DNA from 3 places in the Cytobacillus gottheilii genome. Region 1 is predicted to be linked to each of the others. Evidence: riboswitches for the same ligand, from Rfam matches in the RefSeq annotation. Region 1 holds a riboswitch; each other region holds the start of a gene.

Evidence for each region. A riboswitch is a leader RNA that binds a small molecule or an ion and turns the genes downstream of it on or off. The one in region 1 is predicted to bind S-adenosylmethionine.
Region 2: linked by a shared signal. The riboswitch ahead of J1899_RS18865 (methionine ABC transporter ATP-binding protein) and the one ahead of J1899_RS12515 (methionine ABC transporter ATP-binding protein) in region 1 are both predicted to bind S-adenosylmethionine.
Region 3: linked by a shared signal. The riboswitch ahead of J1899_RS15610 (LLM class flavin-dependent oxidoreductase) and the one ahead of J1899_RS12515 (methionine ABC transporter ATP-binding protein) in region 1 are both predicted to bind S-adenosylmethionine.

Annotation. Positions count from the first base shown of each region.
Region 1 is NZ_CP071709.1:2,536,242-2,544,176, reverse strand. It holds gene J1899_RS12540 (acyl-CoA dehydrogenase family protein) at 1-217, shown strand, start outside; gene J1899_RS12535 (glycerol-3-phosphate acyltransferase) at 286-864, shown strand; gene J1899_RS12530 (M20 family metallopeptidase) at 966-2,177, opposite strand; gene J1899_RS12525 (MetQ/NlpA family ABC transporter substrate-binding protein) at 2,250-3,065, opposite strand; gene J1899_RS12520 (methionine ABC transporter permease) at 3,084-3,734, opposite strand; gene J1899_RS12515 (methionine ABC transporter ATP-binding protein) at 3,724-4,755, opposite strand; SAM riboswitch class I at 4,882-4,988, opposite strand; SAM riboswitch class I at 5,061-5,158, opposite strand; gene J1899_RS12510 (hypothetical protein) at 5,314-5,505, opposite strand; gene J1899_RS12505 (hypothetical protein) at 5,639-6,208, shown strand; gene J1899_RS12500 (hypothetical protein) at 6,394-6,702, opposite strand; gene J1899_RS12495 (hypothetical protein) at 6,865-7,008, shown strand; gene J1899_RS12490 (DUF3889 domain-containing protein) at 6,992-7,327, shown strand; gene J1899_RS12485 (H-type small acid-soluble spore protein) at 7,582-7,761, opposite strand.
Region 2 is NZ_CP071709.1:3,777,368-3,785,302, forward strand. It holds gene J1899_RS18855 (MetQ/NlpA family ABC transporter substrate-binding protein) at 1-262, opposite strand, end outside; gene J1899_RS18860 (methionine ABC transporter permease) at 275-943, opposite strand; gene J1899_RS18865 (methionine ABC transporter ATP-binding protein) at 936-1,961, opposite strand; SAM riboswitch class I at 2,156-2,261, opposite strand; gene J1899_RS18870 (O-acetylhomoserine aminocarboxypropyltransferase/cysteine synthase family protein) at 2,394-3,710, opposite strand; SAM riboswitch class I at 3,832-3,932, opposite strand; gene J1899_RS18875 (SCP2 sterol-binding domain-containing protein) at 3,997-4,317, opposite strand; gene J1899_RS18880 (MFS transporter) at 4,484-5,746, opposite strand; gene J1899_RS18885 (thioredoxin family protein) at 6,044-6,349, opposite strand; gene J1899_RS18890 (toprim domain-containing protein) at 6,355-6,711, opposite strand; gene gcvH (glycine cleavage system protein GcvH) at 6,904-7,287, opposite strand; gene J1899_RS18900 (arsenate reductase family protein) at 7,436-7,795, opposite strand.
Region 3 is NZ_CP071709.1:3,139,890-3,147,824, forward strand. It holds gene J1899_RS15595 (immunoglobulin-like domain-containing protein) at 1-149, opposite strand, end outside; gene J1899_RS15600 (M3 family oligoendopeptidase) at 498-2,195, shown strand; gene J1899_RS15605 (ATP-grasp domain-containing protein) at 2,506-3,462, opposite strand; gene J1899_RS15610 (LLM class flavin-dependent oxidoreductase) at 3,478-4,527, opposite strand; SAM riboswitch class I at 4,636-4,739, opposite strand; gene J1899_RS15615 (methyl-accepting chemotaxis protein) at 4,909-6,612, opposite strand; gene J1899_RS15620 (GyrI-like domain-containing protein) at 7,097-7,543, opposite strand; gene J1899_RS15625 (hypothetical protein) at 7,775-7,935, shown strand, end outside.

The sequences.
Region 1 (7,935 bases):
AATGACACCCATTTTATCAGCTGTTAAACATGAAGCTACAAATAGTGCATTGAAAATTGTTGATTTGTCTATGAGAATTGTCGGTGCGCATAGTTTGGCACAAAATAATCCGCTGCAAAGATACTACCGGGATGTTAGGGCAGGTCTGCATAATCCTCCTATGGATGATATGACCATTGAACAGCTTGCTGCGTTTTCAATTGATCAGAAAAAGTAAAACATTTTAAAATAATTGGCAAGGAACATGTTATAATACGGGAAGTATATTTTCGCTAGGAGAACATTATGGTGTTCATTATCTATCTGTTTGCATATTTTACTGGAAATCTTTTGACTGGTGTTTTAATCAGCAGTCTGTTTAAAAAAGGGAATATTAGGGGAACAGGATCTGGTAATCCCGGAGCACGAAATGCAGGACGTTTGTATGGAAAAAAGGCTTTTGTTTTTACGTTTTTAGGCGATGCAGTAAAAGCAGCAATTGTTGTAGCAGTATGTTTTTATTTTCAGTTATCGCCGAGCGAAACGCTATTTGCACTTCTGCTGACTATTATTGGCCATATTAAGCCAATTCTTTTCCAATTTAAAGGCGGAAAAGGCATTTCATCCTTTATAGGAGGAATTCTTGCTTTTGAGCCTTTCATGGCGGTTCTGATTATTCTAGGATTTATTATCTTTTATCCGATTTCTAAAAGTTTTACGATAGCTGGACTTGGTTCTTTTATACTTATCCCATTTACAGCTTATTTTGTTTTTCACATTTCTTTAGAAGAAGCTCTTTTGCTTTTCCTTATCATTTTGGTCGTTATTGTAGCACACGAGAAAGACATAAGAGGTTACTTTATAGAAAAATTCACTTCCATTTAATACATAGCTTAAGCTAAAGCAGCAAAAGACCCGAACGATTAGACAGAAGATGAATACTGCAATCGTTCGGGTTTATCTTTGTTTTCATTATTTAGATAGAATTATTTGTTTTCTAAGGCTTTTCTTTCATGAAATTCTGCAGTAACTGCTGCAAGAGTTTCCGGCTCCGTTACGAGTTTGAGTGCTGTTAAAGCAAGTGCCTTGGCACCTGTAATCAAAGCCTGATCTCCTTTTGGAGAAGCAGCTGCTTCTCGGAATGGAACAGTATGAGGTATAAGGTCACTTGAACCAATCTTAATATAAGGATGGATGGTTGGCACCACTTGACTGATATTTCCTGCATCTGTTGAGCCAAGCCCTTCGCGTACGCCCATGACAGTTTCTCCTAATTCTTCAGCAGCTTCTCTAAATATTTCATCATATTTTTCGTTTGCAAGTAGGTTATCAACTTCATTTTGGAAAGCAATAACATTTAATTTTGCACCAGTGGCTAAGGCTGCGCCTTCTGCAACTGCTTTTACCTTTTCAGTAACTTCATTTAATTTTGCTCTAGTTGCTGCACGAATAAAGAATCTTGCTTTAGCATATTCAGGAATAATATTCGGAGCATCTCCGCCATGTGTGATAATTCCATGAATACGCACATCATCTGTCAGCTGCTGTCTTAATGCATTAATTCCATTGAACAATTGAATAACCGCGTCTAGTGCATTAATGCCTTCGTGCGGAGAAGCAGCAGCGTGTGCAGGTTTGCCGGTATATTCAAAATCAAGCGGATCAACCGCAAGAGAAGGTCCAGTTAAACGTGTTTCACTATTTGGATGAATCATTAAAGCCGCATCTATTCCATCTGTTAGATTATGTTTTACAAAGCTTCCTTTCGCACTGCCGTTAGGTCCGCCTTCTTCAGCAGGTGTTCCAAATACAACAGCTTCACCGCCAGTTTCTTCAATCACTTTGCTTAATGCAATAGCTGCAGCTGTACTTGTCGTGCCAATAATATTGTGCCCGCATGCATGACCAATTCCTGGCAAAGCGTCATATTCAGCTAAAAATGCAATTGATGGTCCGGGTTTGCTGCCTTTTTTGCGTGCGACAAAAGAAGTTTCATGCCCTGCAACGGCCTTTTCCACAGTGAAACCTTCTTTTTCAAGCAGTTCAGTCAAAAGGGAAGAGGCAAAGAATTCTTCGTTTCCTATTTCGGGGTTCTCATGAATTTTGTGACTTGTTTCTATGTATACAGATTTGTTGTCTTCAACATTTTGAATAATTTTCTCTTTTAAAACAGCTGCTGATTGAGTAGATGAGCTCATTGTATTTCCTCCTTATAATGGAGGAGGTTCTTGCTAAAAGCAAAAACCTCCATGAATTTTTAGTGTGACGGTTTACCAGCCAATGTTGCTAAGTGGCACAAAAGTAGGGATTAAGTTGCCATCGTATTCTTCTTTAATAAATTCTGCAGTATCTTCTTCCTGGTAAAGCTCGGCAATTCTTTTATAGGTTTCGTTATCTTTGTCTTCTTCGTTGGCAGCAATAATATTAATGTAAGGTGTTGCCGTTTCGCTTTCATGGTAGATGGCATCAGTCAATGGAGTAAGTCCTGCATCACGTGCAATTCCATTGTTAATAAGAGATGCAGCAACGTCTGGCAATGCTCTTGGAGTTTGAGCAGGAACCATTTCAACTAATTCAAGGTTTTTCGGATTATCGGTTACTTGAGTTAAGTTGCCGTTAGAATTAAAATCTTCTGGCAGTCCGATTAATCCGGCATCTTCAAGTAGCATTAATGCACGTCCTTGATTCGATGCATCATTCGGAAGTGCAATTTTAGCACCATCAGGAATATCATTAACGTCTTCGTATTGGTCAGAATAGATACCCATCGGAGCCAGAACTGTTGTAGCAATTGGAACAAGGTCTAAATTATGCTCTTCAATAAAAACATCAAAGTAGGCAACCGTTTGGAATGCGTTTAAATCTAATTCATTTTCTGCAAGTGCTGTGTTTGGTGCTACGTAATCAGAGAAAGACACGATTTCGATGTCAATGCCTTCCTTTTCTGCCTTTTCAGCAATAAAATCCCAAGTTCTCGTATCCGTGCCGCTAATTCCGATTTTCACCGTTTCCGAACTGTCGCTGGAGCAGCCTGCTGCAAAACCCGCAAATGCTAATAATATGCTTGATAGTATAAGTTTTTTCATGATGTATTTCCTCCTAAATTATCTTCGTCTAATTTTTTTAGCTGTAAAATTCCCTAAGCTTTGTAACCCTTGCACAATGACCACAAGAATGGCTACAGTGATCATCATTGTAATTTCATCAAAACGCTGATATCCATATGTAATGGCTAAATCGCCAATACCGCCGGCGCCAACTGCTCCTGCCATTGCTGTTGCCCCTACAAGCCCGATGGTTGCGATGGTGAGCGCAAGGACGAGGGAGCTTAGAGCCTCAGGTAGCAGAAATTTAGAAATGACCTGCCATGGAGTAGCGCCCATTGCTTCAGCAGCTTCAAGAACGCCTGGGTCAACCTCCAACAAAGAGTTCTCTACCAATCTCGCAATATATGGCCCAGCATAAAAGACAAGAGGTACAATTGCAGCTGCTGTTCCAATAGATGTGCCAACAATTAGCCTTGTCACTGGAATAAGCGCAACCAATAAAATAATGAATGGTACTGAACGGAAAATATTAATGATTCCATTTAAAATATTAAAGACAGGCAAGTTTTGAAGCAGATGACCTTTTCTCGTGACAACCAGCAAGATACCAAGAGGCAGTCCAAGCAGGGTTGAAAACAAAAGTGAAAAAGTGACCATTTGAATCGTTTCAATCAGTGCTTCGATAATTTGATCTGTATTAGCTAGCATGTTCATTCACCTCCTTAATGCTTATATCCTTTTCTTGGATATAAGTTAAGGTGCGGGCAATTTCTTTTTCGTCACCTTGGAACTCTACAATTAAGTTGCCAAACGGAGTTCCCTGCAATTCTGTAATATTGCCAAAAAGGACATTAATATGAATATCAAATTTCTTGGAAATTTCCGATAATAGCGGCTGTCCAGCTTTGTTTCCGACAAAATTTATGCGGAAGATTTTTTGCATGCCTGCGTGCTGCTGAATCAGTTCCTTGATCGATTCTGGAAGCTGATCATTCATGACCGTGCTGACGAAATTTCTGGCTGTTGATGTAGTTGGAGAAGAGAAGACGTCAAAAACAGTTCCTTCTTCAATAATTTTTCCGGCTTCAATGACGGCAACCCGATCACATATTTCTCTAATAACAGACATTTCATGGGTAATGATTAAAATAGTAATGTTGTATTCTTTATTTATTTTTTTCAAAAGCTGTAAAATAGAGCTTGTTGTCTGCGGGTCCAGTGCAGATGTTGCTTCGTCACATAGCAATATGGAAGGCTGGGTTGCTAAGGCTCTCGCAATACCAATTCGCTGCTTTTGTCCGCCTGAAAGCTGATCAGGGTAATTATCTGCCTTGTCAGCTAAACCGACAAACTCAAGCAGCTCGTGTACACGTTTTTTTATTTGGTCTTTTGGTGTATTCACTAAAGTAAGCGGCATTGCTACATTGGCAAAAACAGTTTTAGAGTTTAATAGATTAAAATGCTGAAAAATCATGCCGATATTCTTCTTAACATTTCTGACCTCTTTGACAGACAGGGAAGTAAGGTCGTGTCCATCTACAATGACATGACCAGATGTCGGACGTTCAAGCAGGTTCACACAGCGAATGAGCGAGCTTTTACCTGCACCGCTAAAACCGATGACACCAAATATTTCTCCTTTATTGATTTTTAGGTCGATACCGTTAAGCGCAGCAACCTGCTGTCCGCCACTTTCGTATACCTTTCTGAGCTGCTGAAATTCAATCAAACTTTTCATCTCCATTTCCGTTGTGTTTCATAAGAAAAGCGCAAGCGCCTTAGCTCCTTTTAAAATAAAAAAGTCTCCTTCTTGAAAGAAAGAAGGAGACCTGCAAAAAAATACTGCAATCCGTTCTCCTTATCTTCCAAGCTGTTCTGCTTGCTGGATTTGGCACAGCCTCTCAGGAGGAAGCCGCTGCCGAGGTGTCATAGGGCCAGTCCCTCCGCCTCTCTAGATAAGAATATTATTTAGTTAAAATAAAAACCCTCTTCTAAAATAAGAAGAGGGCAATAAATAATAAACGTCATGACCTCTTCTTATCTTTCAAGCCGTGCTTGCTGGAGTTGGCACAGAATTAAATTCCGCTGCCGAGGTGTCATAGGGCCAGTCCCTCAACCTCTCTTGATAAGAAGTGTGTTCGTATTTTGTTTTTTTAAAACTTGATTATTAATTTAACGCATTAAATCATAGATGTCAAACATTTTTTAAAATAGTATATTTTTTATTTTGAAATAGTAAGTGATAAACTTTCCGGATGTTACATTACTATTCCTTTCATTCTATTTCCTATTCCTCGAAATATTCTTTAATTTCTTTTTCATTTGATCCATTAAAATAAGGGTTTTGTTCTGTTGCGTCTTTCTCGTCTAAATTCGTGCGAATGACTAGTGATGGACTTGAAGAATGCTTTGCAATTATTCGATCATCCAGCTTAGTGAACGACGGCAGCTTATTATTCCCGATGTTTTTGTTATCCATTGTAACACCTCCTTGTGTTAGCTTTGCTAACAGATACGTAAAATATCCATGCGAGGTTTTGGTTTTATCATAAGAAAAAAAAGGTAAGATAGTATTAAGTTATTTACCAAGGAGTGCTTTGGGGGGAAGAGGTTTGAGTATGTTTGATACGATATTAGATATTATAGACGATAAAGGTCCCATCTCAATGCCTGAATTATGTGATGAGATAAATGATAAGAATGGAAAAGCAGATATAGGGCAAAGTGTACAAATAGCTGACGTAGAGGCAGTCATTACGCGAAAAAAAGATTTATTCAAAGTTCAAGATGGATCTATAATGATTGATCCAAATAAAGATCCCATTCGATTGCGTGTTTCTTTAGGGGGTCATCCAGGGCCTTGGTATAAAATTAATATAGATTTTGCACAACAGCATTTTCATTATTTTGAGTGGCATTTGAGCAGGCATTCTAATACAAAAATACTTCCTAAAAGAGCAGGGAATCTTGCAGCGTTTAAAAGGCAAATGTATCGTTACTGCATATGGAACTGGTTAGAATTTTATGAAGACGATGGTTTAAGGTTAGAAGATACGTATTGGGATGTAAAACTTGAGACTAAAGGCAAAATATACAAAATGAAGGGTAACGATTCTTATCCGAAGGAATGGGCAAACTTCTGTATATCCTTGTCAAAATTGATCGGAAAGAGAATTTGTTAAGCTCCTATTTCTATTCATCAATCAAAATTGGCTGAGACATCATTAGAAATTCCAGCGAAACACAGCTTACATATTTAGTTCCGCACTATTCAAACTCGTAATGCAGACTTTGAATAAGTGCGGTTTTTTCTTGATAGAGGACCGCTATGCTTATTAATTATTAAAGCTGGTGGAGCTTAGCTTGATTAGTCTGCATCAAGAACCCGCAGTATAAATGCTTCATTTATGGCATCAATGAATAGACAATATTCATGCTCACAATCTACATTGAGCAGCAGCTGCAGCTCTTTCGGAATATATATTGCCCCGCCTTCGGTAATAATTCTTTTATTATTTGTTGTACCTGTCCGCGCTTTTTGAATAACCACCTGTTTCTTTGCATACGTAAGTTCAGCAAGCTTGCCGGGCAGCAGGCCGAACTCTTTTCGCCATTTACTTGGAAGCTGAATTTTACCTGTCTTGCTAAAATTTTTGCATTTATAAATATCAGGCATAGATGATCATCTCCATTTTGTTCATATATACCCTATTTCACCAATTCATAGATTAGAAACATGTTTGCATACTTTAAAAGCAATTCGTAAAAAATTTTTCCGGTACGCATAAAAAAACAGAGCTAACTTCAAACTGAATATAAAAAGGATGGGAGGCTTACGATGAAAGATAATCGTATGGATGATAAAGACATTATGCATCATTTATTAGAAGAACAAATTGCCTATATTTTAGTGGATGAAGAAAGAGAGCGTGCTAAAATAGAGCATTTGAGAAAGGCAGAACAACATGGTTTTGGTAAATAGTCTATTTCTGATTTTTTCATTAGTCTTTTCTGCTAATATTCACTCTGCAGAGCCGTTAGCACATCAATTCGTAGTGGTTCAAGATGGCTACGCACAGTGGGGAAGACTTGCCATGCAAACTGCGAAACAAAAATTCCCAGACGCTCAAATAGTCGATTATCGCTATGAGGGACGAACTGATGAAGGTGAGACGGCAATTGAGCAATTTAAATTGTGGGCGAAAAAAGGACAAGAGGAATTTGGCATTGTAATAAAAATTAGAGTAGATCAAAAAACGAATAAATTACAAAACATTCAAATATTAAAGACTAAACAATAATAATATTATGTAAACTATTAAGTTCAAGGTTATGCAAAAGGTTTTAGTTAAAGAAAAACAATAAATAACCCGAAGGATTAGCAGCAGTCATCATAAAAGGCTGTCTAATCTTTCGGGTTAGTTCTGTTGTTTGCTTGAAAACCAGCTGCGAATGATATAGAGGTATTAAATCAACAGGAAGTAATGGAAAGAAAGTTTCTCCAATGTCCTGCCAAAGCCTTCTCTCAAGAGGCAGCAAGATTTGTTTTAACTTCTCATTCTTCAATTAAATAAAGTACTGGAACTTCATGTTCACGCTCAGGTTCTTTCTTATAATAAATCCTAGCCGTTTTAGTGTTTTCATCTACATGTTGGATGATGACTGGCTCATCCATATAAGTGATGTTAAAGGTTTCTGCAGCAGAAGATATTTCAATGGCACGCCCAATATTCACTGATGTTCCTCCTATTTCATATATATAGGTTATTTTGTCATTTCAAGCGTATTTTATACGGAAAAATTTAGTAGAAATTGAATCTTTACGCCTGTAAAAATCAGAATTTTTATACTATAATTAAACATAAGTTTTTGAATGTTACACGGTTTTATGTGCAAAAAAATGGTGTTT
Region 2 (7,935 bases), 1.2 Mb from region 1:
CAGCCTCTAAAGCTTGGTTTGGCAAAATATAATCTTGGAATGTAGTGATATCCAGTTCAAAGCCTTTCTCTTCTAAAAGAGGTTTTGCTTCTTCTAAAATTTCAGCATGCGGAACGTTTGAAGCGCCAACTTTAAGTGTTGTCGTTTCAGCTTCTTCACCGCCGCCTGCATTGTCTCCTTCAGTACCTTCATCAGAAGTTCCGCAAGCAGAAATAATTAGTGCTACTGTTAAGGCTAATAAAATTGATAACCATTTTTTCATCTTTTTTCTCTCCTATCGTTTGTCTAATTTTGATGTTATAAAATCACCAATGAATTGGATGATAAATACAATAATTAATATAATAATCGTTGCTACAAGCGTTACATCTGCACGGGTACGCTGGAAGCCTTCTAAATAAGCGAGGTTTCCAAGTCCGCCTGCACCAATTACACCAGCCATAGCTGTATAACCTACTAACGCAATGGCAGTAACTGTAATACCAGAAACTAATGCTGGCATTGATTCAGGTAGAAGCACTTTCCAGATAATTGTGCTAGTTTTAGCACCCATCGATTTCGCTGCTTCAATAACCCCTTTATCAATTTCCCTCAAACCTATTTCAACCATTCGGGCATAAAATGGCGCTGCTCCGATAATAAGAGCAGGCAATGCTGCATTTTGACCAATCATTGTGCCTAAGATCAGCTTTGTAAAAGGAACTAAAAGTACAATTAAGATAATAAATGGAATAGACCTAAAAATATTAACAAAGGCACTAATGACTTTATTAACAGGAGCATTAGCCCAAATATTTCCTTTGGCTGTTAAAAAGAGCAGCAATCCTAAAATAGTACCCAGGATAAAGGTTGCAAAAACCGATATAGCCGTCATATATAATGTTTCTAATGTAGCTTCCCACATTTTATCCCATTGGACATTTGGAATGAGTGAATTAACCATTAGAAATCACCTCCACTCCAACATTCTGGGAATGGATATAGTCGATTGCCTTAGCAATTTCCGTCTGTTCCCCATCAAGATGAATAAATAATGTTCCATAAGAACCCTTTTGTGTTTGTGATATTTTCCCTTGCAGAATATTTACTGTAACCGAGTAATGACGAATTAAATTCGTAATAAGCGGCTGTTCTGCAGCCTCACCAACAAAGCCAAGCTGAATGACTTGCCCCTGTGGATAAAGGTCGAGTAGATGCTGAACAGTTTCCTTCGTCTCTTCCGGTTCAGTCACTTGCTGTACAAATCTCTTTGTAATCGGTGCAGTTGGGTTTTTAAATACTTCAAGAACAGGTCCTTCTTCAACAATCTGACCATTCTCCATCACAGCTACACGGTGGCAAATTTTGCGAATTACATGCATTTCATGTGTAATAAGTACAATGGTTAAGCCAAGTCGTTCATTAATATCGACAAGCAGTTCAAGAATTGAGTCTGTTGTCTGTGGGTCTAACGCAGATGTTGCCTCATCACACAGCAGCACCTTAGGATTATTCGCCAGTGCTCTCGCAATGCCAACCCTTTGTTTTTGCCCTCCGCTCAGCTGGGAAGGATATGCATCCTCTCTCCCCTCTAAACTAACAAGACGGATGAGTTCATCCACTCTTTTTATTCTTTCCTGCTTCGAAACGCCTGCGATCTCCAGTGGAAAGGCAATATTCTCTCTAACATTTCTGGACCATAGCAGATTAAAGTGCTGGAAAATCATACTGATCTCTTGTCTGGCCTTTCTTAAGTCACTGCCTTTAATGCGTGAAACTTCGTTATTGGCAACGACTACACTGCCTTCAGTAGGAATTTCCAAACCATTTAGCATACGGATTAATGTACTTTTCCCCGCTCCACTGTAGCCAATCACTCCAAAAATTTCGCCTTCTTTAATTTCAAGGTTCACTTGATCAACCGCGTTGACCTTCCCTTTTTTCGTTGCAAATATTTTCTTTGCATTTTTTATAGAAATCATATGTTGTTTCACCCTCTCATTCCTGACATTGCCTATACAATAGTTTTTGATTGGACGATGCCTTTCATTCTCCTCAATTTCAGAAAACACATTAAAATATCTTTTAACCAGTCAAATTTTCCAATTCTTGAAAACTAGCAAAAAATAAAAATGCCTTTCTGTTATGAGCAGAAAGGCATTAAAAAAAGTCCTTTCTCTCATCTATCAAAGCCATAAGCTTTGAGTGAATTGGCACCATTTCATTTTCATGACGGTTGCCGGGCTTCATAGGGCACTTCCCTCCACCTCTCTTGATAAGAGCTAAACATCTATATTCAATTCGTTTACATTCATTTATAAATTACGAATGCTATCGTATCACGGTCATGATAAGGGTGTCAACTAAAAAAGTGAATTCCAAAATATTCTATATCTGCTCTGATAAGACTTTGTTTAAGCTTTAGCGGCAAGTGTTGTGATTCCTGTTGCCGCCTCAATCGCCTGCTCTAGATCCTCAATTAAATCTTCTGCATTTTCAATTCCGACAGATATGCGGATTAAATCTTCAGGCACTCCCGCAATTTTTAATGCTTCATCGTCCAGCTGCTGATGGGTTGTGCTTGCAGGATGGATAATTAAGCTTTTTGCATCGCCTACATTGGCAACGTGTGCCCAAAGATTAAGGTTATTAATTAAAGCAGCACCAGCTTCTCTTCCGCCTTTAATGCCAAAAACAACAACAGACCCTGCACCTTTTGGCAGATATTTATCTGCTAAAGCCTTGTCTGGATGTTCTTCATCTCCAGGGTATAACAGCCAATTTATAGCAGGATGGCTTTTGAGATAGCTGATAATTTTCTTTGTATTTGCCACATGCTCCTTCATGCGCACGTGCAAAGTTTCAATTCCTAAAGTGAATTGGAATGCATTTTGCGGACTTAAAGCTGGACCCAGATCACGCAAAAGCTGAACACGTGCCTTTGTGATATATGCAGCCTCACCAAGCGCCTCACTGTAAACTAAGTTATGATAGCTTGGATCGGGTTCAGTAAAGCCTGGGAATTTCGGTGAATTCCAGTCAAACTTGCCGCCATCTACTATAATCCCTCCCATCGTTGTTCCATTGCCGAGAAGCCATTTGGTGGCAGAGTGGATCACAATATCTGCACCGTATTCAATTGGCCTGCACAGATAAGGAGTAGGGAAAGTATTATCAATAATTAACGGTATGCCATTTTCATGAGCAATAGTCGCTACTGCTTCAATATCCAGCACTTTTAAGCTGGGGTTACCAATTGTTTCTGCAAATACCGCTTTCGTTTTATTCGTAATTGCCTCTCTAAAAGCTTCCGGATCTTGCGGATCAACAAACTTTACATTTATCCCATACTTAGGCAATGTGACTGCGAACAAATTATAGGTGCCTCCGTATAAGTTAGATGCGGCGACAATTTCGTCTCCGGCACCAGCAATATTTAGTATTGATAAAGTAATTGCAGCCTGACCACTTGAAACAGCCAGTGCGCCGATGCCACCTTCAAGCAGTGCCACTCTTTCTTCGAACACACTTACAGTCGGATTATGTATCCGTGTATAAATATAACCTGGTTCCTTTAGTCCAAAAAGGTTTGCAGCATGTTCAGTATTTTTGAATTGATAAGCATTATTTTGATAAATTGGAACTGCCCGAGCACCGGTTACTGGATCCGGTTCTAATCCTCCGTGAATACCCAATGTTTCGAAACGATATTTTTTTTTCCTTTCAGTCATGTCGATCTCTCCTTTTAATTGGTTTTCGTTTGAGTATCATCATGCTGCATTCGCTCCATACGATAATTCGTAACAGCGAAAGACCCTCTTCAAGAAGAAGAGGGTCTGGAATTCACAACTCTTCTTATCTTTCAGAGCATCTGCTCTGCTGGATTTAGCACCGTGTAATTAACCGGTTGCCGGGTTTCGTAGGGCCAGTCCCTCCACCTCTCTTGATAAGAATATTAAATTTTCATATTTGTTTGAAATTTTAACATATAGGATATACCCAGTCAACAAGAAACCATTAATTTTTTCCAAGATATAAAATTGTTTCTAATAAAAGAATACTGCGAAAAGGGCCTTTTATTTGGATTGGCTGTTCTTTCATCAGTTGCCGCAGCTTTATTTTTTGCTGAAAAAGATGAGTCAGAGTTGTTTTAGGGCCATAAATCTCCATCTCACATTCCATTTGAGAAGTAACATCAGCCCTCCCGTCTTCAATCCGTAAATATAGGTGTTCAGCCTCGCTATGAAAATGCACCGTCAGCCTGCGATTCTGCAATACTTGAAAGACATGCTGTTTTTGCTCTAATTCTTGAATAAAGGATTTAGCCAGCTGTTCCATTGGAGTACACCTCAAAATTCTTAGTCTATATAAGCTTTATTCCGTGGAACTGCGTCTTTATCCTGCATATTTTATTCAACAAATTAACCAAAAAAAAGACAATGACCGCTGCTATTACGGTATTGTCTGGGATTATTTCCTGAGAAATATGTCAGTTGAGAGCAGGCTACGCTGTCATTTGTGCGATTTTTTTAGGATTAAAGCGTTTAAAGACAATGAGGAAATAAAGTGAACCTATTAAATACAGTATCGCCGTAATCGTGAAAACAGTAGCGTATCCCCAATAAGAACCATACATCATCACAATACCCGTTGAAACAGGTCCCATAACTGCCCAGCCTAAATTAAAGACCATCTGGTTCACAGAGCTGGCAAATCCTTTCATAGAATCGTCAACTTTTGACATCATCAGTGACATTTGTATAGGATTTCCCGCATTCATTAAAGCCTGCCGGAAAAGAAAGCCGATTGCTGCAAGCCAAAGCTGTTCTGTATAAGCGGTTAAGAGTAAAAATGGCAGTGATGATAGCTGTAAAATAACGACCGCTTTCACTTCACCAAATCTTTGTACTACTTTAGGTCCGATAATCATGGCTACTGCAGTCATTGCCTGCCCAAGTGAGATAATCATCCCGACTGCTGAGTTTGAAGCGGCAAAACGATCTGAAAAATATAGATTTAAGTAAGGTATAACTAATCCTGCGCCGACACCAATAATTAATTGTGCGACTGCAAATAGAACGACAATCTTTAAACTATCTTTTCTTGCCGACAAGGCAGCCTTTACGGAATCAGACTTAGATTTATCAATAGAATTCGTCACCTTGCGGCTTTCTTGGAACTTTATAATCGGGAAGATTCCAATTAGGAAGATAATACCTCCCAGCATCAGTGTAACTCTTATGCCGTTCAGTTGTGACATAAACAATGAGAAGAAATCAGTTAATAATCCGCCGCTGAGGTTGCCAATGACATTTGCCCCAGTCATAATGGCAAAGTGAATGCTGAATAAGTGCACCCTTTGTTCTGCTCGAGAGTTTTCAGCGAGCCAAGGAATACTTGAGACTTGTAAAAAAGCAGATGTTAGCCCAGTTGCAAAAGCAGCCGATAATAACATTGCCGGCCCTTCAGCCAGGCTGCGGATCATCAAGACGGCTCCGGTTGCGATTGCACCATAAAGCATAATGTTTTTTCTGCCAAACCGATCGCTTAATAAGCCTGCTGGAATAAGGATGATTGCCGTTGCCAGTGATGTCAATGAAATCACTTGCCCATTCATCCCATCCGAATAGCCTAATTCACGAATATAAAAGTTGTAAATAACCATAAAAATACCTAAACCAATTTGTGTAAAAATATTGGCTAGAAAGGCACGCCGGATATTTTGATTATATCCTTTAATTTGGTGAACCCACTCTTTATAGAACATGCTCTTATCGCCTCAAGACTTCTTTAGAAATTTTGTTAATATTTCGCATCCCTAAATATAATATTCTTAATAAAGGCAATTGTAAATATATTTCGATGACAAAACGATACATTTACTAAAAAACAACATTCGCTTCAAACTGTTTTTATGATTGTGAAGATATTCTGCCTAACGGGCGGCATTCTTTTTGCATTGCTAAAATGCACTCTTAACAGCATGCCTAATTAAACCAACAACCTTATACTAAGAAACATTGAAAACAAAGAAAAGGCTAGGAATTAGCTCCCAGCCTTTCTCTTATACACCAGACATTTTTTCCAATAAATAAGGAACTGAATGAAAGGCATATATTTTTTCAGTAACTTCACCATTATGAACGATCAACAGACATGGAACACTTTCGACATTCCACTTCTCTGCAAGTGTCGGCATATAGTTTAGATCTGCCTTCCTTATTGCGGATTCTGTTAATAACTCATTTACCACAGTAAGCATCTTGCCGGCCATTTGACATGTGCCGCACATAGGTGTGTACAAATAAATAAATCCTGAAAAATCATTCTTCAACGCACTTTCAATTTCTTGCTGTGACCATTCAAGCATAATACTCAACCTCTATCTAAATACTCTGTGTAAACATCAATATTAGCACCTAAAAGAACTGTCGCCAAGTGATGCACTGGTGCTGTGGCAACCTCTCTGTACATTTTATCAATATACAGATGAGCTGCCTCTGGCATCTCCCGCTTAAACTGTTTTCTAAGTTTTTCACCCGCGTCATCGGCATCTACCAATATATATACATCCTTATCAAATAACTCATCAATCAATTCATCCAGCTTTGTGACGCTTATGGTGCCATTGGTGCAGATAATCTCAACGGGTTCTCGAATAATGTCCTTCACTTTCCTTTTGTCAGAAGTGCCTTCCACAATAATAACCTTTTCAGAATTGTAATCAAACATATTCATCACCTTGGAGTAGTAGGATTATATTGCCGCCCTAATTTGTATATTTTATGTACTATATTCACTATTCTATACAAATGTGTAATTTTCCTTTTAGAAGGTACGGAGAAACTTTGGTTGTTTTCAAAGGTTTCCTATTAGAACCATATAATAAAAGCCAGCCCTTTAAAAAGGCTGGCTTCACATATATTAGTCTTCTTTTACCATTTCATCATATTGCTCAGAATCCATAAGGCTGTCAACTTCACTAGCATCTGACAACTCTACTACTACCATCCAAGCATTTTCATATGGAGATTCGTTTACGAATTCTGGATTGTCGCTTAATTCTTCGTTAACTTCGACAACTTTACCGCTTACTGGTGCATATAGTTCTGAAACTGTTTTTACAGATTCCACACTGCCGAAAGGTTCGTTGACTTTTAATTCATCGCCAACTTCTGGAAGCTCAACAAATACGATGTCACCAAGCTCAGATTGTGCAAAGTCTGTTATTCCAATACGGACTTTCTCTCCCTCTGTTTTAACCCATTCATGCTCTTTTGAATATCGTAATTCTTTTGGTGCACTCATTTACTATCCCTCCATTTATATGTGTATCTATGATCTAAAGAAAAGTGTAAGCGCCTTGCTCAGCTGCTAGACACTATTCAAAATTGATCTCGTTCTGAAATTAAGCCAGTATAAGCTTTTATAGCTCTCTCGTTACGTAAATCTTTGGTTAAGCGAGCCACGTTTTTGCATACTCATCTTCTTTAAAACCAACCGTCACCTTTGAACCGTCGGTTAGAATTGGCCTTTTTATGAGCATTCCGTCTGAAGCCAAGATATCTAAAAGCTCATCCTCAGATGCGGTTTTTACTTTATCCTTTAAGCCAAGTTCACGGTATTTCATTCCGCTTGTATTAAAGAATTTTTTTAGCTCTAATCCGCTTTTTTTATAAAGCTCTGCAAGCTCATCGCGAGAAGGCGGATTGTCGGCAATATGTATTGCTTCGTAAGAAATTTGATGCTCATCAAGCCATTTTTTCGCATTACGGCATGTACCGCATTTAGGGTACCAATAAAATGTATGCGCCATAGTTTTCACCATCCAATCTTAACATATCCTTGCTAGTGTTAAAACTATTATCTTCAAAAGAATAGTATCATATATGGCCTATTTTTCATAACAAATTTGGTATCTGACTAAGTAACAGCCGGTGTATTCCTACAGCAGAA
Region 3 (7,935 bases), 600 kb from region 1:
GATGTTGGATATACTGGTTCCTCTGTTTCAACCCTCACTCCGTCTTCTGAGTTAGGACGGCTTTGCACAGCCTCTTCCTCCAGTGATCCTTGGCAGCCAGTAATAATAAGCAATAACATAATAGATGAAAATAGAAAAATCTTTTTCATATAAGCCGCTTCCTTCCTTTTAGTATATTTACCCTTATTTTTCTTGATAACGGCTCCAGGCACCCGTAGCAAAGGCAGCACATATTTCTCCTATAAATCTAAGAAAGCCTACAATGAGTTCCATGCTGAACAACTCCTTTTCTTTAATTTTAAAGGAAAATATAAAGAATGTAAATTTATACCATAATGTGCTGTATACATTTTTGCACACTATAAACATTCTTTTACCCAAAACAAAAACCAATAATAGACAACCATCTCCAGCATAAAGAAAAAAACTAGATTTACAGCCAAGAGTCCGTTAATATAATATTAAGAAAATTTTTATAAAGAGAAGGGGAGTCTATCATGGCACAAGAATTAAGTCATACATATTATAAAGAATTAATCAATTTACAGGATGCAGCTGGGGTAGAATCACAGTTTCAGAGCTTACTGGAAATACCGATTGAATCTGTTTCTGATCTGGAAAAATGGCTGCTGGAAGAAAAAACGTTCTTACATAAATTAGATGAAGCGATGACAGGTCACTTAGTAGACTTTAACCGCAATACAGAAGATGAAGATATAAAGGCGACATATCTTCATGACCAGCAGGTGATCCTGCCGCTAATCATGAAATATGAAGCAAAACTAAATGAGAAACTGTGTAATTCTCCTTATTTTCATGAACTAAATGAAGATCGTTATGGGTTAATGAGACGTGCTCGTGAATCGAAAGTGAAATTGTTCAGAGAAGAGAATATTCCGTTAATGGTTAAAGAGCAAGAGCTCAACACCAAGTATAGCGAAATTATGGGAGGTTTAACCGTTGAATGGGAGGGTGAGGAAAAGCCATTTCCATTCATTCAATCACAGCTTGACCATCTTGACAGAGCCATAAGAGAAAAAGCTTATCACAAGATGATGGGAGCATATCGTCAAATCAAGCCAGATATGGATTCCATTATGGATGAACTCGTTCAGCTGCGTCATCAGATCGCTTTAAATGCAGGCTTTGAGAATTATCGCGATTATATGTTTGTCGCTAAAAATCGTGAGTATAGTGTGCAGGATTGCTATGACTTCCATGAAAATGTTGAAAAGCACATCATTCCCGCCTGGAACCGTCTGGCAGAGGTGTTCAAGTCCAAGCTAGGTGTCGATACATATCGCCCTTGGGATAACAATGCTAAATTGATGAAAAACGCACCATACACGGATGTGGCTGATCTGATGGATGGCGTTTCTGAGATGTTAGGCAAGACAGATGCCTATTTTGCTGAACGTTTCAATTATATGAGAGAGAATGGTTTACTCGATCTAGGAGATCGAAAAGGTAAAAGCCCTGGCGGTTTTTGTACTTCATTACCTGTTTCAGGAGAAACCTTTGTTTTTGCAAACTTCAGTCCATCCTTCTTCTCTCTAATTGCACTCATTCATGAAATGGGACATGCGGTCAATGGATACCTTGAGTTTTCTGAGCATGGTCCTACTGAAGACTATCAGCTTCGCATGGAAGTGGCTGAATTATATTCACATGGAATGGAATTACTGTTATTGGACAAGCTTGATCGTTTTTATCCGGAAGCAGAAGATTTTAAGAGCGCACAGCGTGAAGAGCTGAGACGGGCATTTACGATGTTATTCGGTCCATTATCAGGGGATCTCTTCCAGCATTGGATGTATACAAATCCAAACCATACTGCAAAAGAGCGAGATGAGAAATACTTCGAAATCTCTAAACGGTACGGTTTAAGCCCTGTCGATACTACTGGCTTTGAAGAAGAAGTTGGAATGAGCTGGGCTGGCACCCTTCATTATTTCCAGGTTCCTTTCTATAATATTGAATACTCCATTTCAATGCTTGGTGCACTGCAATTACTGGAGAATTATCAGAAAGACCCGGCAAAAGCAATTGAAGATTATAAAAAAGGTGCTGGTGCTGACTATAACCAAAGTATTGCTGCTATTTATGAAGAAACAGGCGTAAGCTTTGATTTTACAGAACCAGCTGTGAAAAGAATGGGTGAATTCCTGGAGAAAGTGATTCAGGATATTAACTAACAGAGGCTCTTAGCCTTTACACGCGGAAAATGGCACAACTAGCACATGAAGCTGGTTGTGCTTTTTTCTTTCTTTGGCAAAAAACAAAGTGGCGAGACAAAACTAAAACCATATTTCTAGAATGCTTATATTCAATGTCATGGTTTGGTTATTTAAACAAGACCGTTACAATGCGCTCCGGTCCCTCCGCACCATTTCACTCATGTTTGTAATAATAAATAATTAAAAAAACCGAATGATTAGAAAGATTTACCTCCTAACCATTCGGATCTTAGTCGTAATAAATACTTATGCCCCAGTCCCTTCCAACTTATATATTTACTGATACTGAGTAGTGTTCTTCCAGTGTCTTCTTCAATAACGATGCCAGTTCCAGCATTCCATATTTTCCTGCTTTTGCTTCTGCATCGGAATTATAGTTGGTGTTTGTATTAATATCATAGGTGTAAATGTCGCCGTCAGCGTTTTTGATAAATTCAATACCAGCCACTTGAATATCATTTCTCCCCAACACGTCTTTATATTTTCCTATGATATCATCATCAAAGCCTTCAATGATTTGAAACTTAGGCTTCTCTTCAACCTCATCTCCTACTGGACAGAATAAGTCTCCAATCTGGCAGGCATCAGCCGGGCATAGTTCGAAGCCCTCTGATGTATCCACCCGAACAGCATAAACAAATTGGCCTCCGACAAATTCACAGCGGGTGATGTAGCTTTCTGGCGATTGAATATATTCCTGAATAAGGGTAATTCCATCAACAGGCTCTTCAAATGCTGGTCCCTCGACATATGCTTTCAGAGCGTCAATACTCTGGAATAATTGCACACCCAAACCTTTGCCGGCACGGTTATGCTTCGTGATAAACGGCTGTCCTGCGAAAGCTTCTGCTGCTTTTAAAATCTGCTGTTTTCCAACCGCTGCAATCGTTTTTGGTGTTTTGACACCAGATTTTTCTAACTCCAGGTATTGCAGAACCTTGCTGACTTCAAGCTTTAGCGCACTTGTGCCATTCAGTACAATACGTCCATGCGCTTCCAGCCAAGCTAATACCTGTCCGGAAAATTCAGCGGCAAAACGGTGGTCACGTGTATGAGAAGAAGCACTCATTCTGCTGTAGAATATTCCTTCCGGCGGTTCTGAAGATAAATCCAGTGTTCCTTCGTCTAAATGCCATTCTTCATAAGGAACACCAAGCTCCTCTAGTCTATTGGTTAAGTGGACGGTCCACTCACTATTTTCATGGATTACATATACTTTGGTCATGTTCGGGACCCCTTTCTAGTTTTTTATTAAACTGCGTTTTTGCTCAACTAATGGCATAACCTGTTTTGCAAATCGTTCCATTTCCTCTAATTGAGGTGAAAATTGCAATAGCAGCAAGTCTAAACCTTTTTCTTCATATTGCAGAATTCGCTCGGCAATTTGCTCAGGTGTTCCTACTAAATTTGGACGCAAGCCACGGTTGGAAACAGAGTAATCCTGAAGCTGAATCTGCTGTTCTAATTGTGATTTCGTCGTGAAATCTTTAAAGCCGGCATATGCACTTGAATCCTTTACTGTTGTGATCTTTTCAAGTTCAGCAAAAGCCTCTTCTTCTGTATCACGGCAAATCACATAGGCGGCCATCCCGAATGAACTAAAAGGCTCATTGCCAGTTTGGGCACGTCTTGCCTTCATATCAGCAATTTTTTGCTGTATTTCTTCAACCGTTCCGCCATGCATCACATAGGCATCACATTTTTCGGCAATGGTTTGCTTGCCTTTTTCACTTTCCCCGCCTGCATAAAGAATCGGATTTGGTCTTTGAACAGGCTTTGGCGCAAGCTTTGTATCTTTTAAATCGTAAAATTGGCCAGAATATTGGAAGGTTTCTTCTGTCCATAACCCTTTTAAGACATCAATAAACTCCTCGGTACGGGCATAGCGCTCGTCATGTTCGGTGAAAATTCCAGCATATTGGCGCGCCTCTTCTGCCCACCAGGCAGATACTACATTAAGAGTAAAACGACCGTTGCTGATGTGATCAATATTGGCTGCCATTTTTGCTGCAACGGCAGGATTATGAAAACCAGGGCGGATCGCCGTCATAATTTCAATTTTCTCAGTAACCGCGGCAAGAGCAGCTGCCGTAGACCAGGCTTCAAGCGAATCATGCTCTGGCCCTTTAATATCATTTAAATATAATTCCGCGATTAATGTTGTGGAATATCCCCATTGCTCAGCACTTTGAATCACATTTTTTGCATAATCAAAAGTTGCAGGCATTTGTTCATCTTCTACATTACGCAGCCATCCTCCAAATATCGGCAGCCAAAAACCATATTTCATCTCTCTTCGCCCCTCTGACAATTAATTATCTACTTTTCCTATAACTTAAGTAGGATTAATAAACAATGAAAAAACTCTCCTCCTAAGAAGAGAGTTTTATAAACCCTCTTCTCATCTTTCAAGCATTACGCTTGCTGGAATTGGCACAGTGTTCACAAGAACCTGCTGCCGAGGCTTCAAAGGGCCAGTCCCTCCACCTCTCTGGATAAGAAGAAAATATTCAATTTTTCATTTATTTAATAAGGATAATAAATTAAATTCATACAATTGTCAATAAATTAATTCTACTCTCTAAATATTAAGTAATTTACCTATTACCTTCTAGACAAATAAATTATTTTCATGTAGAAATCTAAACTATTCATTTTTCACATTCAAACACTAGACTTTAAACCTGCTGACAACCACTTTTAGATCATCTGCTAAATTGGATAGTGCTGCTGATGAAGCAGCTATTTCTTCCATTGATGCAAGCTGTTCCTCTGCGGAAGCTGCCACGTTTTGTGAATGGGAAGATGTCTGTTCTGATACGTTAATAATCCCAGAAACGGTTGCTGACACTTCTTGTGTACTAGCCGATATTTGTTCAGAAGTAGCTGCCATATCATTCGTTTGCTCTGTTAATCGCCCCATATAATCAAGTATTTCCTTGAAGTTTTCGCTCGTCTGATTTACAACTGCTAACCCTTTTTTCACATCCAGAGTTACTTGTTCTATGGACTTGTTAGACTGCTCCATATCTGCTTGTATTGTTTTAATCAGTGCAGAGATTTGCGAAGAAGAGCTTTGAGATTGTTCAGCAAGTTTTCTTACTTCATTTGCAACGACAGCAAATCCTTTTCCATGCTCTCCTGCTCTAGCAGCCTCTATTGCTGCATTTAATGCCAGTAAATTTGTTTGATCCGCGATGTCAGTGATCGCTTTCGTTATTTTCTCAATTTCCTGGGATCGTATTTCAAGTGTTTTTATGACCTCTCCGCTTGCTAAAACAGATGAGTTTATCTCATTTATTTGCATTACTGTATTACTGACAAATAAACCGCCCTCTTTGGCTTTTTCAGCAGCAAGCGTACTGACTTCTGAGACTGCTGAAGCATTTTCAGCAATTGAGTGTATGCCCTTTGCAACTTCTTCAAGAGCTAAAGCACTTTCTTGCACATTTTCCGTTGATTGTTCGGCTCCATTCGCTACTTGTTGAATTGATTCTGTAATCGTCTCTGTGGCAATGCTCGTTTGCTCTGAGCTTGCAGTTAACTGTTCCGACGAGGAAGCTAGTTGTTCTGATGTTTGAATAACTTCATCTACCATCGTTTTAAGATTTTGAGACATGTGGTTGTAGCTCACAGCTAAGGAACCAAGCTCATCTTTTGAATGATCCTGAACTTTCGTCGTAAAGTCCCCATTACCAGCCCTTTCAAGAGCTTTGGTCATAATGGCAAGTCTCTTTTTCATTTTAGATGTGAATAGATAAACGATCGCAACAGCTAAGGCTATTATAATCAATAAAACAATGGTGAATTTTGTTAGGAAAGAAGATAGTATTTGATTAATTATTTCTTCTGAAGCACCAACATAAAAGATCCCAATCACTTCACCCGATGAAGAATGGATGGGCATATAGGCCGTTTGATACATATTCCCTGCCACATTTGCTTCACCATAATAACTTTCTCCATTATTTATGACAGTGTCCACTACCTCAGAAGAAGCTTTGGTACCAATCGCACGCTCTCCATCGATCATGACATTTGTCGTTACACGGGTATCTTTAAGAAAGATGGTTACAGTGTCGCCCGTATCTTTCCCTATCACATCTACTATTTCAAAGTTTTCATTTATTTTTGCAGACCCTTTATATAAATCATTTCCTTTAACTTCCCAATCACCTGGGTACGTATTGTCGATATATCGATAAGCTAAACCTAAATCTCCCTTTGCTTTCTCTGTTGCAAATTCTTTAATCCCTATTGATACCTCATGATTTGCAACAAACCCAATAACTGCTGACAGAATCACAATGATTGATATAACAATCAAATTTATTTTTGCAGCCAGCTTAAAATTAAATTTCTTGATTTTCCCCAATGCACTTTCTCCTATTCGATCTGATATTCATTTTTATATCTCCCCAAAATACTATCGGCTAATATAAGATAAACATTAATACGGTTTTTACCGAAAAGAAAAAATAATTTTTACTTGTAAATTTCCCCTATGTAATCGATAGACACCTTGAATGGTTACAGATTTTCCTGTTCTCCGGTCTGCATGCAATGAAGCAATGCTTACATCACAAACAAAAGAGCTGCTGATCGATTAGGATCAGCAGCTCTTATTAGATTTCCTTTTGATATATAGTGGATTCAAAGGTTTTTATTGAATCGTTATTTAAAATACCTGAAGAGCTTCTACATTCGCAAAAAAATCCTCCATCTCTTCATAATCCATTGACCATTCTGAGATCCAGAAGTGTTCTTAATCATCTAAATACTTCAGCTTTATTAAAGTGCAGTTTGAAACACAAACCCTGGCAGTTACAATAAAATATCATCATATACTTTTTATACCTTTAAACTTGAATGGGCAAATAAATCTCGACCTCTTCTTCGCCGTCTCCAACAGGATGGTATGTTTCAATAATAAAAGCATCCAGATCTAGTTGATGACCTTGTTCTGCTGCCCAATTTAATAATTGTGAATGCAGTTCAGCTACCTTCGACATATTACCTCTAATCGTTATGTAGCTTTTACTTATCTCCATGTACTCCATTCCGGGTGGTGTTTCACTTAATTGTTCACTTACAATCAAGCCTGCATAGAAGGTTCCAACCTTATGTTCCTTATTCTTTTTAGGCTCATACAAGCTAATTTCGGTTTCTGTTGAATGTAAGATTTCCTCTGAGCGATTTAAAAGCTCTTTTGCGAGTAAGGGAACATCATAACCATAGTGAACAAACTCCCCACTTCCTTTTAGAGCAACAAGTTTAAAATCTTTTTTTACCTTCTTGAAAAACATGTTAAACGCTCCTATCCTTTATACTTTCCAACTTATTCAACAGAAAAACCTTACTTCCTGCACTAATAATAAGTTATTGTCCTGTCAATTGAACTTTATGCAAAAAAAGTCGTATCTTTTATCCAGCATAGGCAGCCGCCCATCCCTCTAGGCTTCAACCGAATAATGTGTAAATAAATGTATGCTGATTTCTTGGAACTCCAGGAATCATGACATGATGGAGGTATAAAGATGATTAAATTAATTCCATTTCAAGGAACTGTCACGATGATTACTGATTTAATGGGCCAAAACGGTGAAGGAGCCGGCTGCAGCAAACTGATGACGGTTGAGAACAGTATGGGTTCAATCGTCAATTTCGTCGTCACACCAGCCACGTATTTTGCTGAACA